Regions from separate parts of the Mesorhizobium sp. B3-1-7 genome, predicted to be linked through region 1. Evidence: predicted binding sites of a transcription regulator. Region 1 holds the regulator's gene; the other holds the start of a gene.
The links. Region 1 encodes LexA, which represses DNA repair genes until DNA is damaged. Its sites were predicted from a motif close to TGTTCNNNNTGTGTTCNG; they were not measured.

Region 1 (5,985 bases):
AGCCGACCGCCGAAGGACGCAATGTCCGTCGCCGCGGGCTCGACTTCGGCCAGGGCGACCTGCTGCTCGAAAAAGGCCGCGCGCTCGACGCGGCGGCCCTTTCGCTGGCGGCGTCAGCCAACCACCCCGCCTTGAACGTCGTGCGGCGGCCGCTGGTTGCGATCATCGCCACCGGCGACGAATTGCTGCCGCCAGGCAGCGCGCTCGGCCCCGACCAGATCATTTCGTCCAACGCCTATGGCGTCGTCGCCGCCGCCCAGTCGGTCGGCGCGCGCGCGCTCGATCTCGGCATCGCCGCCGACCGCCAGGAGGCGATCGCCGCGCTGGTCAGGAAAGCGGTCGAGGCGAACGCCGACGTCATCGTCACGCTCGGCGGCGCCTCGGTCGGCGACCACGACCTGATCCATGACGTGCTGACCGGCGAAGGCATGAAGCTCGACTTCTGGAAGATCGCCATGCGCCCCGGCAAACCGCTGATGTTTGGCCGGCTTGGCAATGTCCGTTGCATCGGCCTGCCCGGCAATCCGGTGGCAAGCATCGTCTGCTCGCAACTCTTCCTGAAGCCGCTGCTTGCCAGGCTCGGCGGCCGCGATCACCGGCAGGACGTGCGAACGGCCCGGCTGGGCGCTGCGATGCAGGCCAACGATCTAAGGCAGGACTACGTGCGCGCCGTTGTGCGCGAGGACGCCGGCACCCTGGTCGCGATGCCTTTCGGCATCCAGGACTCCTCGATGCTGCGCATGCTTGCCGACGCCAACGGCCTGATCGTGCGCCAGCCCTTCGCGCCCGCCGCGCAGGCCGGCGCCGAATGCAACGTTCTGATGCTGCGCTGAGCCGGTCTATCCCGCCGTTTTAACGCAATTCTCGACCGAAACCATTCACACCGCCGAATTGCTCTATTCGGCGATCAGTGCCCGAGTGAGGGGATGATCCGGATCTCCGAGCCCATCGACAACGTTGAAATGATGCCGGTCCGGCTCGACCACTGAACCGGTGGTGGCGCCGAGCCCGGTCCAGATGTTGGCAAGCAATGTACTCTGGCGCAGGAATTCCGAACGCTCGCCGCCGCCGACCCAACAGGTGATGCGGGCTCCCCGCCGAGGCCGCAGCAAAGCCGGGCTTTCGCTCAACGCTTCCTTCTCGTCGATGTTCAGGGTCTCGTTCAGTGCGGTGAACATCAGCGGCCGAAGGTCGTGCAGGCCTGAGATCGAAACAACCTGGCGTATGCGCCGCGACACATCGGACGACAGCGGCGAGGCCGCGGTCACCATCCGGCTGACGAGATGTCCGCCGGCCGAGTGCCCGGTCAGCACCAGCGGACCATCGATCATCGCTGCCGCCTTCTCGATCGCTGCCGCAACCTCGTTGACGATGCCGCTGATCCTGGTCTGCGGGCAAAGCGTGTAAGAGGGCATGGCGACGGCAAAACCGTGGCCGACCGCACCTCCAGCCAGATGCGACCAGGAGGTCTTGTCTGATTCCATCCAGTAACCGCCATGGATGAACACGACGAGCCCCTTTGGCGCAGCAGGTGGGAGAAACAGATCGAACCGGTTGCGCGGCGCTTCGCCGTACACGATATCGAACCGCGCCCTGCCTTGCGCCAGCAGCTTTTCCCGAAAGGCCCGCGCCGGTTGATCCCAAGCCGCGGGCCAGCGGTCGCCGCCGGCGATGTTCGCGCCGTTGGCATAGGCGTTGTCCCAGTCGGCAATACGGTGTCCGAGCAACGGCCCCTCCACGATCAGCTCAATGTCGAGTGGTTTTGATTGGCATCGCCGCGGTCAGGTAACGGTTGTCTTGACCGCGAAGCGGGCTTCTCGCCAGACGCCGGTCCGCAAGATGTCCTCGAGCACTTCGACGGCATTCCAGACATCCCTGTAGCCGACATAGAGCGGGGTAAAACCGAAGCGCATGGTCGACGGCGCCCGAAAATCACCGATCACGCCGCGTTCGATCAGGGCCCGCATGATCTGGTAGCCATGCTGGTGAATGAAGGAAATCTGGCTGCCGCGTTTGGCGCCGTCGCGGGTGCTTTCCAGCGTAAGATCGTAACCGCCGCACCGTGCCTCGACGAGTTCGATGAACAGATCGGCCAGCGCAATGCTCTTCCTCCGCACCGTCGCCAGGTCAACGCCGTTCCAGATGTCGAGCGCGCCTTTCAGCGTCCGCATCGACAGGACCGGCTGCGTGCCGCACAGAAATCGGCGGATGCCGGTGCCTGGCGCATAGGCTTGCTCGAAGGCGAACGGCCGTGCATGGCTCCACCACCCGCTGAGCGGCTGCCGCACATCGGCAAGATGCCGCTCGGCCGCATAGATGAAGGCAGGAGAACCTGGCCCGCCATTGAGATATTTATAGGTGCAGCCGACGGCGAAATCGGCGCTTGCCCTGTCAAGTTCTACCGGCATGGCGCCCGCGCTGTGGCAGAGATCCCATACGATCAGCGCACCGGCGTCATGCGCCATGCGCGTAAGCGCCGCCATGTCGCGCAACTCGCCGGATTTGTAATTGACGTGGTTGACCAACACCACCGCCACGCGTTCGTCGATCAGTTCCTCGATGCTCGGCGCGTCCACGCCAGCCAGGCGCAGGACAGTGTTCTTTCCGGTCGAGGTCACCCCTTCGGCCATATAGATATCGGTCGGAAAACTGTCGCCCTCGGCAACGATCACGGTTCGGTCCGGCCGCATCGCCATCGCCGCGTGCAGCACTTTGTAGATGTTGATCGACGTGGTGTCGCAGACCACGGTCTGGCCCGGCGCCGCGCCGATCAGGCGTCCGAGCCGGTCGCCCAGCTCGACCGGCATGTCGAACCATCCATCCTTGTTCCAGGCACGAATGAGGTCATGCGCCCACTCCTCGGCAGCTGCCTTGCGCAACTCGTCGAATGCGGCGTGCGAGGCCGCTCCCAACGAATTCCCGTCGAGGTAGATCACCCCCTCCGGCAGGACAAAGCGATCGCGCAGGGCGCGCAGCGGATCCGCTGCATCCATCGCCTCGGTCTCGGCGAGATCAGGAATTCCCCCCATCATGCTGCCGCCTCCATTTCGGCATGGCGCCTCTCACGGCTGGCCAAGGACGGTTGTCTCACCACCGTCCGTGCCACGGCAAGAACCTTCTGCGCTATGTTAGCTGGTCCATAGACGGCGAAGACCATGGATCGGAATCATTGCCGAAGTTGGCATTTTGGGTCCGTTTCGTTCACGGTGAAGCACGTTCGCGCAAGAGCCGAAGCAATCCCGCCCGCGCCTTTGTGATGGTGTTGGACCGCGCTTCAGCTTAAGGAGGGCCGCATAATCGAGCGGAATCAATGACACCGCTGACCTGACTCGGCCAGGTATCCCTTGGATGCAACATTGTTTCCGAAGCCTCAACAAATTCACTAAACTTTAAACGGTTGCGGAACACAACTGGAACAGATAGTGTTTGTTCTGGGTTTGTTTTTCTGATTCCGGTTTCAGAACCCAAGGGGGCCGCCATGCTGACGCGCAAACAACATGAACTGCTGATGTTCATCCATGAACGCCTCAAGGAGAGCGGGATTCCGCCGTCTTTCGACGAGATGAAGGAAGCGCTCGATCTGGCCTCCAAATCGGGCATCCATCGGCTGATCACGGCGCTGGAAGAACGCGGCTTCATTCGCCGGCTGCCGAACCGGGCGCGCGCGCTTGAAGTGCTGCGGCTGCCCGACTCGATCGCGCCTGGCCTGAATGCCGCGAGAAAGTTTTCGCCGAGCGTCATCCAGGGCGGCCAGGGCAATCTTGGCCGCCAGGTCAAGCCGGCGGCGCCCTCTCGCACGCCGACACCCAGCAATGACGACGACGCTGTTTCGGCCGTGTCCATTCCGGTGATGGGCCGCATCGCCGCCGGCGTGCCGATAGACGCTATCCAGCACCAGACGCATTCGATCTCGGTGCCGCCGGACATGATCATGGGCGGCGAGCATTACGCGTTGGAGGTCAAGGGCGACTCGATGATCGAGGCCGGCATCTTCGACGGCGATACCGTCATCATCCGCAATGCCAACACGGCAAGCCCGGGTGAGATCGTGGTGGCGCTGGTCGACGATGAGGAGGCGACCCTGAAGCGTTTCCGCCGCAAGGGTGCCTCGATCGCGCTCGAAGCCGCCAACCCGGCGTATGAGACCCGTATCTTCGGACCGGACCGGGTCAAGGTTCAGGGTAAGCTCGTCGGACTCATCCGCCGTTACTGAGCAGAACCGCGCGGCGGTCTTCGCCGGAACTGCGTGCCACCTATTCTGTAGGCTGCGGCGCGACCGCCGGCTTTTCCGGTCGTTGATAGGGCGGCAGCCCCCTCGCCTCACGCGCGTATTTCCGCTGCTCGTGCCAGGGTCGGTACGGTTCTTCGACCGCGTAGCGAACGATTGGCCGCGCGGTTGCCGATTGCGGATCGAAGAAGATGGCGGCGCTGCCGTCGCGTGCCAGTTGCCGCTTGGTGACGACAAGCACGCGCGGATCGCGGCATGGGTTGTAGGCCGTGGCGTCGTCGATGACGATGAGGTCGGCGAAACCGCAAGCAGGCCGGGCGCTGGCGCGATTCTCGGTGAGCGCGACGATGGCGCCGGAAGGATGCCGGCCGATGCAGAGGTCGCCGATGCAGTAGAAGGGCGAGCCGGGCGGCAGGTCGACGGGATCGGCGATGTCGAGGGCGTCTTTAGCGAACGTCTCCGGCGGTACGATTTCCTCGGCTTTCAGCGCCCGTTTCCAGTTGTCCGTGGTGAACTCGTTGGAGCGCGTGCGGTTGATGGCAAGCTCGCCGCCGCCGATCGGCATCGCCACCAGATGCGCGTCCTCCGAGACAAGCACATCCGGGGCGCGGACATGCGGAATGGCCAGCAGCGCGGCGAGCGCGAAGGGTACGGCGGCAAGCCTCAGCCAGGTGGTGGCCATCGTCGCGATGACCAGCGCGACCGTCGCCAGCAGCACCGACTGGATCGAGATCAGCCCGACGGCGTCGACCGGTGAGCGCTCGGAGATCCACGCCGAAATGGCGATCATCGCCGTCAGGCCCTTGCCCATCACATAAAGGAATGGGCCGTCGAAGCCGAAGGGCATGGCCAGCGCGCTCAACACGGCAAACGGCATGACGATCAGTGAGACGATCGGCATGACCGCCAGATTGGCCAGCAGGCTGAGCGGCGACACCCGCTGGAAGTGCCAGATCGCAAACAACAATGTCGCGCTGCCCGCGATGAGCGATGTCACGGCGGCACCACCCACTCCGATCGCCAGTTTTCGCGATAGGAAGCCGAGGAACGAACGCTTTGCCGGCGGCGCGGTCGTTTTGCCGGCGCGATAGTCGGCAAAACCGGCATAGGCGCCGACCAGCGCGGCGGTGGCGGCGAAGGACATCTGGAAGCTTGGGCCGACCACTTCGTGCGGCGAGACAAGGATAACGGCGATGGCCGAGATCGCCAGGTTGCGCATGGTGAGCGCCGCGCGGTCGAAGAGCACGGCGGCAAGCATCACGGCCAGCATGATGAAACTCCGCTCGGCCGCCACCACGATGCCGGAGATCACGAGGTAGGCGGCGATCGAGAGCAGCGCGATTCCAGCGGCATATTTCTTCACCGGTCGGCGCGACGAGAAATCCGGAAACAGCGCGAAGGCGCCGCGCAAAAGGACCATGATCGTGCCGGCGACCAGCGCCATATGCAGGCCGGAGATCGAAATGATGTGGTAGATGCCGGTCCGTCGCATCGACTCGTTGATCGCCTCCGGAATGCCGGCACGAACGCCGACGATCAGTGCCGCTGCGATCTCGCCTTCGGATCCGCCGATGGCGCTCCTGATGTGATCGGCGATCCCTTCGCGCGCGTTTTCCACCGCCGATGCGATGCGGGCGCCAAAGGGCGCCTCCACCGGCGCAATCAGCTTTGGATCACCCAGGAAAAAGCCGCTGCCGCCAATGCCGGCAAAATAGCTGTCGAAGGAAAAGTCGTAGCTGTCCGGCCGAACCGGACCT
Region 2 (5,985 bases), on a different contig from region 1:
CGCCTCCGGGCTTCTCCGCCCGCTAGAGCAATTCCAGGAAAAATGGTTCAGGGTCGCCGAAAGCGGCCCTGAACGCGTTTGTGCTGCGGATAACGGGCTAATGCATGTCGCGCAAAAGTGACCTCGGTTTTGCGATAACGACATGCATGAAAACAAAGGCTTAAAGCGCATCGCGTGAATCCGTTTCGACGCGACGCGCTTTTAGGCGACCAGTTTCAGCCCGACGATGCCGCAGACGATCAGGCCGATACAGGCGAGCCGGACAATCGTCGCGGGCTCGCCGAGCAGCCAGATGCCGAGCAGCGCCGTGCCGACGGTGCCGATTCCGGTCCACACCGCGTAGGCCGTGCCGACGGGCAGCGTCTTCAGCGCCAGCCCGAGCAGGCCGAGGCTGACGATCATCGAGGCAATGGTGAGAAGGGTCGGCAGCGGCTTCGAGAAGCCGTCGGTATATTTGAGGCCGATCGCCCAGCCGATCTCGAACAGGCCGGCGAAGAAAAGAAGAATCCAGGACATCGAAGACACTCCGTCATTCCGGCATCACTTGAGATGCCTGGTGGCGGGTCGTCCCGGCCGGTTTTCGGGGAAGCGAGGTCGTCCTCGCCCTTGATATGGGGTGGCCTGTTTCCCGATCAACAAAACACCGGCAGCATTGTCATGCCGCCGGTTCAAAGTCTGCGTTGAGCCGGATCGACCGAATTTCGTCCGCTTACTTTTCCTTTATGCGCATCGCCTTGACCGGCGGCGCCTTCGGAGCCGGGGCCGCAGCGGGCTTCTTGGCGTCCTTCTTCGGCTTGCGGGCTTCCTTGCCCGCCTTCATCGCACCTTTAGCCATGATTCGCTCCTCCGATTGTGGACGTGCAAGTGAAACAAGAGAAATGCCGGACCGCAAGAGGCCCGCCTCGCTTGCGAAGCCGTCCAGCCGGATGTCAACCGGTTTCCCGACGCCTTGCTGGCTCGAGCGCGCTGTGGTGGCTTGAACTTCGGACTGCCTGGCGCATTGTCTGTGGAGTTTCGCCTGGGCGGGCATCAATGCTCGGGCGCGCCGGGAGATCGAATGGCAGGACATAGCGGGTCAAGACGAGTGATCTATGCCGCGCTCGCCGGCAATTTGGCGATCGCGCTGACCAAATTCGCGGCTGCGTTCTTCACCGGTTCGTCCTCCATGCTGTCGGAAGGCGTGCATTCGCTGGTCGACACCGGCAATGGCGGTCTCCTGCTCTATGGCATGCACCGCGCCGCGCGGCCGCCCGACCGCACCCACCCGCTCGGCCACGGACGCGAGCTCTATTTCTGGAGCTTCATCGTGGCGCTTCTGGTGTTCGCGCTCGGCGCCGGCGTTTCCTTCTATGAGGGCGTTATCCACATCATGGCGCCCGAACCGGTCGTCAATGCCAAGGTCAACTACATCGTGCTTGCCCTCTCCTTCGTCTTCGAGGGCAGCTCATGGCTGGTGGCGCTGAAGGAGTTCCGGCAGCAGAAGGGTAAGCAAGGCTGGCTGCAGGCTGTGCAATCGAGCAAGGATCCGAGCGTCTACACGGTGCTGTTCGAGGACAGCGCCGCGCTGCTTGGCCTTATCGTCGCCTTCGCCGGCATCCTGTCGGCCGAACTTCTGGAAATCCCCGAGCTCGACGGCGTCGGCTCGATCGGCATCGCCATCATCCTGGGCGCCACGGCCATCTTCCTGGCGCGCGAGAGCAAGGGCCTGCTGCTGGGTGAACCTGCCTCGTCCGAAGTGCAGAAGAAGGTGCTGGCGATCGTCCAGGAGGATCCGGCGGTCCAGCGGGCGAACGGAATCCTGAGCGTCCATATCGGTCCGGAGGAAATCGTCGCGGGTTTGAGCATCGAATTCGAGGATCATCTCACCGCGCCCGAGATCGAGGCCTGCGTCGAGCGCCTGGAGGCAAGGCTGAAGCAGGAAATGCCGCAGATATCCAGGCTCTTCGTCAAGCCGCAAACGACTGGCACATGGGAGCAGCGGCGCGAGGCCATCGCCGAGGCTTCGGACGAGAGTTAGGTTCAACGCAACGAACTTCGTGAGGAGGAAAGCTGATGAAGATCGACGGCGGATGCCACTGCGGCGCGATCGCCTATGAGGCGGAGGTCGATCCGCAAAAGACCTCGATCTGCCACTGCACCGACTGCCAGCAGCTGACCGGCACGGCCTTTCGGGTCACCGTTCCGGCGCCGGAAAGCGACTACCGGATCACCAGGGGCGCGCCGAAGATCTACATCAAGGTCGTGGCAAGCGGCGCCAGGCGCGCCCAGGCTTTTTGTGCCGACTGCGGCTCGCATCTTTATGCAACGTCGGTCGGCGATGGTCCGAAGGTTTATGGGATCAGGGTCGGGACCGCGCGGCAGCGTCAGGACTTGGTTCCCAGACAGCAGAAATGGCACCGGTCGGCCCTGCGCTGGCTTCCGGAATTCGAGGGCATGGCGACGACGGAAGAGCAATAGCGCTATCGGATCGGCCAGCTGGCGCGAGCCTTGGCGATTGGCCGAATCTTCCGCGACTACTCGTCGCCCTCGACGACGCGCAGCCTGAGCTGACCCGTCTTTGAATCGGCCACGCGCGCCCCGGCCTCGACCTTGGCCGGCCCGTTGCGCGGCGGCTCGGCCTCGCCCTCGGCAAACTCCAGCGCCTCGATCTTCTGGCCGCGCTTGGTCACTTTCGACGTCGACACCAGGATGTCGTCGATGTCCTTGGTCGCCTGGCCGAAATGCGTCTGCAGCCGGCGCACCCGCTCGTCGACCCGCGCCACATCCTCCATCAGCCGGATGACCTCGCCCTGGATCAGATGCGCCTGCTCGCGCATGCGGGCGTCCTTCAGGATCGACTGGATGACCTGGATCGACAGCATCAGCAGCGAGGGCGAGACGATGACGACGCGGGCGCGGTGCGCCTTCTGCACCACCGCCTCGAAATTCTCGTGGATTTCGGCGAACACCGATTCCGACGGCACGAACATGAAGGCGGTGTCCTGCGTCTCGCCCTGGATCAGATATTTTTCAGCGATATCGCGGATATGTATCTCGATGTCGCGCCGAAAAGCCTGCGCCGCCGCCTTCTGCATGTCGGCGCCCTCGGCGGCCCGGATGGCGTTCCAGGCTTCGAGCGGGAACTTGGCATCGACGGCCAGCATCGGCGCGCCGTTCGGCATCCGCACCAGGCAGTCGGGCCGGCTGCCGTTGCTCAGACTGGCCTGGAATTCGTAGGCGCCGTGCGGCAGGCCGTCGGCGACGATCGCCTCCATCCGCGACTGGCCGAAGGCGCCGCGCGTCTGCTTGTTGGAGAGGATTGCCTGCAACTGCACGACCTGGCCGGCCAAGGACTGGATGTTGCCCTGCGCGGTGTCGATCACCGCCAGCCGCTCCTGCAGCTTGGCCAGGCTCTCATGCGTCGACTTGGTCTGCTCGGCCATGGTCTGGCCGAGACGCCCGGTCATGGCGTCGAGCCGTTGTCCGAGCGACTGGGTGAGCTCGGCCTGCCTCGCCCCAAAAACTTCGGCGATCGCGCCCATGCGCCCCTGCATCTCGGCCTGCGCCTGCATAATGTCGGCCATCCTCGCCTCGGCATCGCGGGCATGGTCGGCGGCTTCGGCGGCCGCCACCGCGCGCGCGCCGGCCGCGCGCCACAAGGCGACCACGAGCGCCACGAACAGCGCAAGCAGAAGGACTGCGCCGAAAGCCAGCGCCTGGCCAAACGTGATGGTCGTGGCGCCAAGCCGCGCGATGGGCTCGGAAAGCGTGGAGGTCATGTCGTTCATTTGGCCAGCATAACCGATTCGGCCGCCTGGCACAGATCAAAACGTGAACAAGCCAAAGATGCCCCGGTTGACGCTTTTCAAGCGAGGTCTTAGGTGAGACGCCATGTCGATCAAGCCTCTCATCATCCTTCCCGATCCTGTCCTGCGCCAGGTTTCCGAGCCGGTCGAGCGCGTCGACGCCGATTTGCGCAAGTTGGCCGACGACATGCTCGACACCATGTATGACGCGCCGGGCATCGGCCTTGCGGCGATCCAGGTCGGCGAGCCGCGGCGGCTGCTGGTCATCGACCTCGCCAAGGAAGGCGAGCCGCCGGAGCCGCATGTCTTCATCAATCCGGAAGTGCTCGAAAGTTCCGACCAGCGTTCCGTCTATGAGGAAGGCTGCCTGTCGATCCCAGACTATTATGCCGAGGTCGAGCGCCCGGCTTCGGTGCGGGTGAAGTATCTCGACCGCGACGGCAAGCTGCAGGAAATGCAGGCGGAAGGCCTGATGGCCACCTGCCTGCAGCACGAGATCGACCATCTCAACGGCGTATTGTTCATCGACCACATCTCGAAGCTGAAGCGCGACATGGTGGTGAGGAAGTTCAAGAAGCTCGCCAAGGACAAGGTGCCGGGCAAGATGGTGGGCTAGGGGCGGTCTGGACCGCGCGAGCACCTGGAGCTGCCATGAAACAGGATCGCAAGACGTCATGCCGCTTCGCGTCATCTTCATGGGCACGCCGGATTTTTCCGTGCCGACCTTGCGCGCCATCGCCGAGGCCGGCCACGAGATCGCGGCCGTCTACACCCAGCCGCCGCGCGCCGCCGGCCGGCGCGGGCTGGAGCTGACGCCCTCGCCGGTGCAGCGCGAGGCCGAGCGGCTGGGGCTCGAAATGCGCACGCCGACATCGCTGAAAGGCGAGGCCGAGCAGCAGGCCTTCGCCGCCTTGCGGGCCGATCTCGCGGTCGTCGTCGCCTACGGATTGCTGTTGCCGAAAGCCGTTTTGGACGCGCCGAGGCTGGGCTGTCTGAACGGCCACGCCTCGCTTTTGCCACGCTGGCGTGGTGCTGCTCCCATCCAGCGCGCGATCATGGCCGGCGATGCGGAGACCGGCATGATGATCATGCGCATGGAAGAAGGTTTGGACACCGGGCCGGTGGCAATGGTTGAAAAAGTCGCCATCGCACCCGATATGACGGCCGGCGAATTGCACGACCTCCTGATGGTTCAGGGCGCTTCGCTGATGGTTGAGGCACTCGCCCAGTTGGGGATAAATTGTCTGACATTTGCCCAACAGGCGACGGCAGGGGTGACCTACGCCCGAAAGATCGATAAATCGGAGACACGCGTAGACTGGACGCGGCCTTCTGGCGAAGTCCACAATCACATTCGCGGCCTCTCGCCCTTTCCGGGCGCGTGGTGCGAGGTCGAAATTGGCGGCCGCATGGAGCGGCTGAAACTGCTTCGCTCGACGCTCTCGGATGGCGTCGGCGAGTCGGGAGGAATTCTCGATGACCGGCTGACGGTCGCCTGCGGGTCGGGCGCGGTCAGGCTGGTCGAAGTTCAACGGGCGGGCGGAAGGCCTGCCGCCGCGCAGGAGTTTTTGCGCGGAGCCAAGATCGAAAAAGGAACGAAACTCACATGAGCATGATGTCGATACGCGCGGCGACGCCGCGGGATCGCGAGGCGATCCGCCTCGTCGAAGAGCATGCCTTTGGCCAGCAGGCGGAAGCCGGCCTGGTCGACGCGATTGTCACTGGCGGCGATGCCGTCGTCGAACTGGTTGCCGAGGAAGACGGCCAGGTCGTCGGCCATATTCTTTTCTCGCGGCTTTTCGTGCAGAACGGCGCCAAGCAGTTCGCCGCTGTCGCGCTGGCGCCGCTGGCGGTCGAGCCCTCCTTCCACGGCACCGGCATCGGCGGCGCGCTGATCCGCGAGGCGCATGTCCGGCTCAAGGAAGCCGGCGAGACGCTGGCCGTGGTTCTGGGCGATCCGGTCTATTACGGCCGCTTCGGCTACACCCACGCCCGCGCCGGAAAGTTCGAAAGCGAATATCAGGGCGAGGCGCTGCAGGCGCTCGCCTGGGGCGACTCGCCCGAGACCGGCAAGCTGGTCTACGCTTCAGCCTTCACCGCTTTAGCCGCCTAGGTTAAGGCGAAAGCACAGCTGGCATGCCGCGTTTTCGGCTCGATATCGAATATGACGGCAGCCAGTTCGCCGGCTGGCAGCATCAGG

Region 2: FJ417_RS08190 (DNA recombination protein RmuC) is a predicted target of LexA. The motif match lies at 3,800-3,817, and genes of this name have one in related genera.

The regions. Positions count from the first base shown of each region.
Region 1 covers NZ_VFTL01000005.1:78,388-84,372, forward strand. Annotated here, with positions in the region: gene glp (gephyrin-like molybdotransferase Glp) at 1-833, shown strand, start outside; gene FJ417_RS05710 (alpha/beta hydrolase) at 897-1,727, opposite strand; gene kynU (kynureninase) at 1,782-3,029, opposite strand; gene lexA (transcriptional repressor LexA) at 3,479-4,213, shown strand; gene FJ417_RS05725 (ComEC/Rec2 family competence protein) at 4,254-5,985, opposite strand, start outside.
Region 2 covers NZ_VFTL01000007.1:126,401-132,385, reverse strand. Annotated here, with positions in the region: gene FJ417_RS08215 (DUF6481 family protein) at 1-26, shown strand, start outside; gene sugE (quaternary ammonium compound efflux SMR transporter SugE) at 202-516, opposite strand; gene FJ417_RS33785 (hypothetical protein) at 710-835, opposite strand; gene FJ417_RS08200 (cation diffusion facilitator family transporter) at 1,058-2,017, shown strand; gene FJ417_RS08195 (GFA family protein) at 2,053-2,457, shown strand; gene FJ417_RS08190 (DNA recombination protein RmuC) at 2,514-3,767, opposite strand; gene def (peptide deformylase) at 3,871-4,401, shown strand; gene fmt (methionyl-tRNA formyltransferase) at 4,460-5,395, shown strand; gene FJ417_RS08175 (N-acetyltransferase) at 5,392-5,898, shown strand; gene truA (tRNA pseudouridine(38-40) synthase TruA) at 5,922-5,985, shown strand, end outside.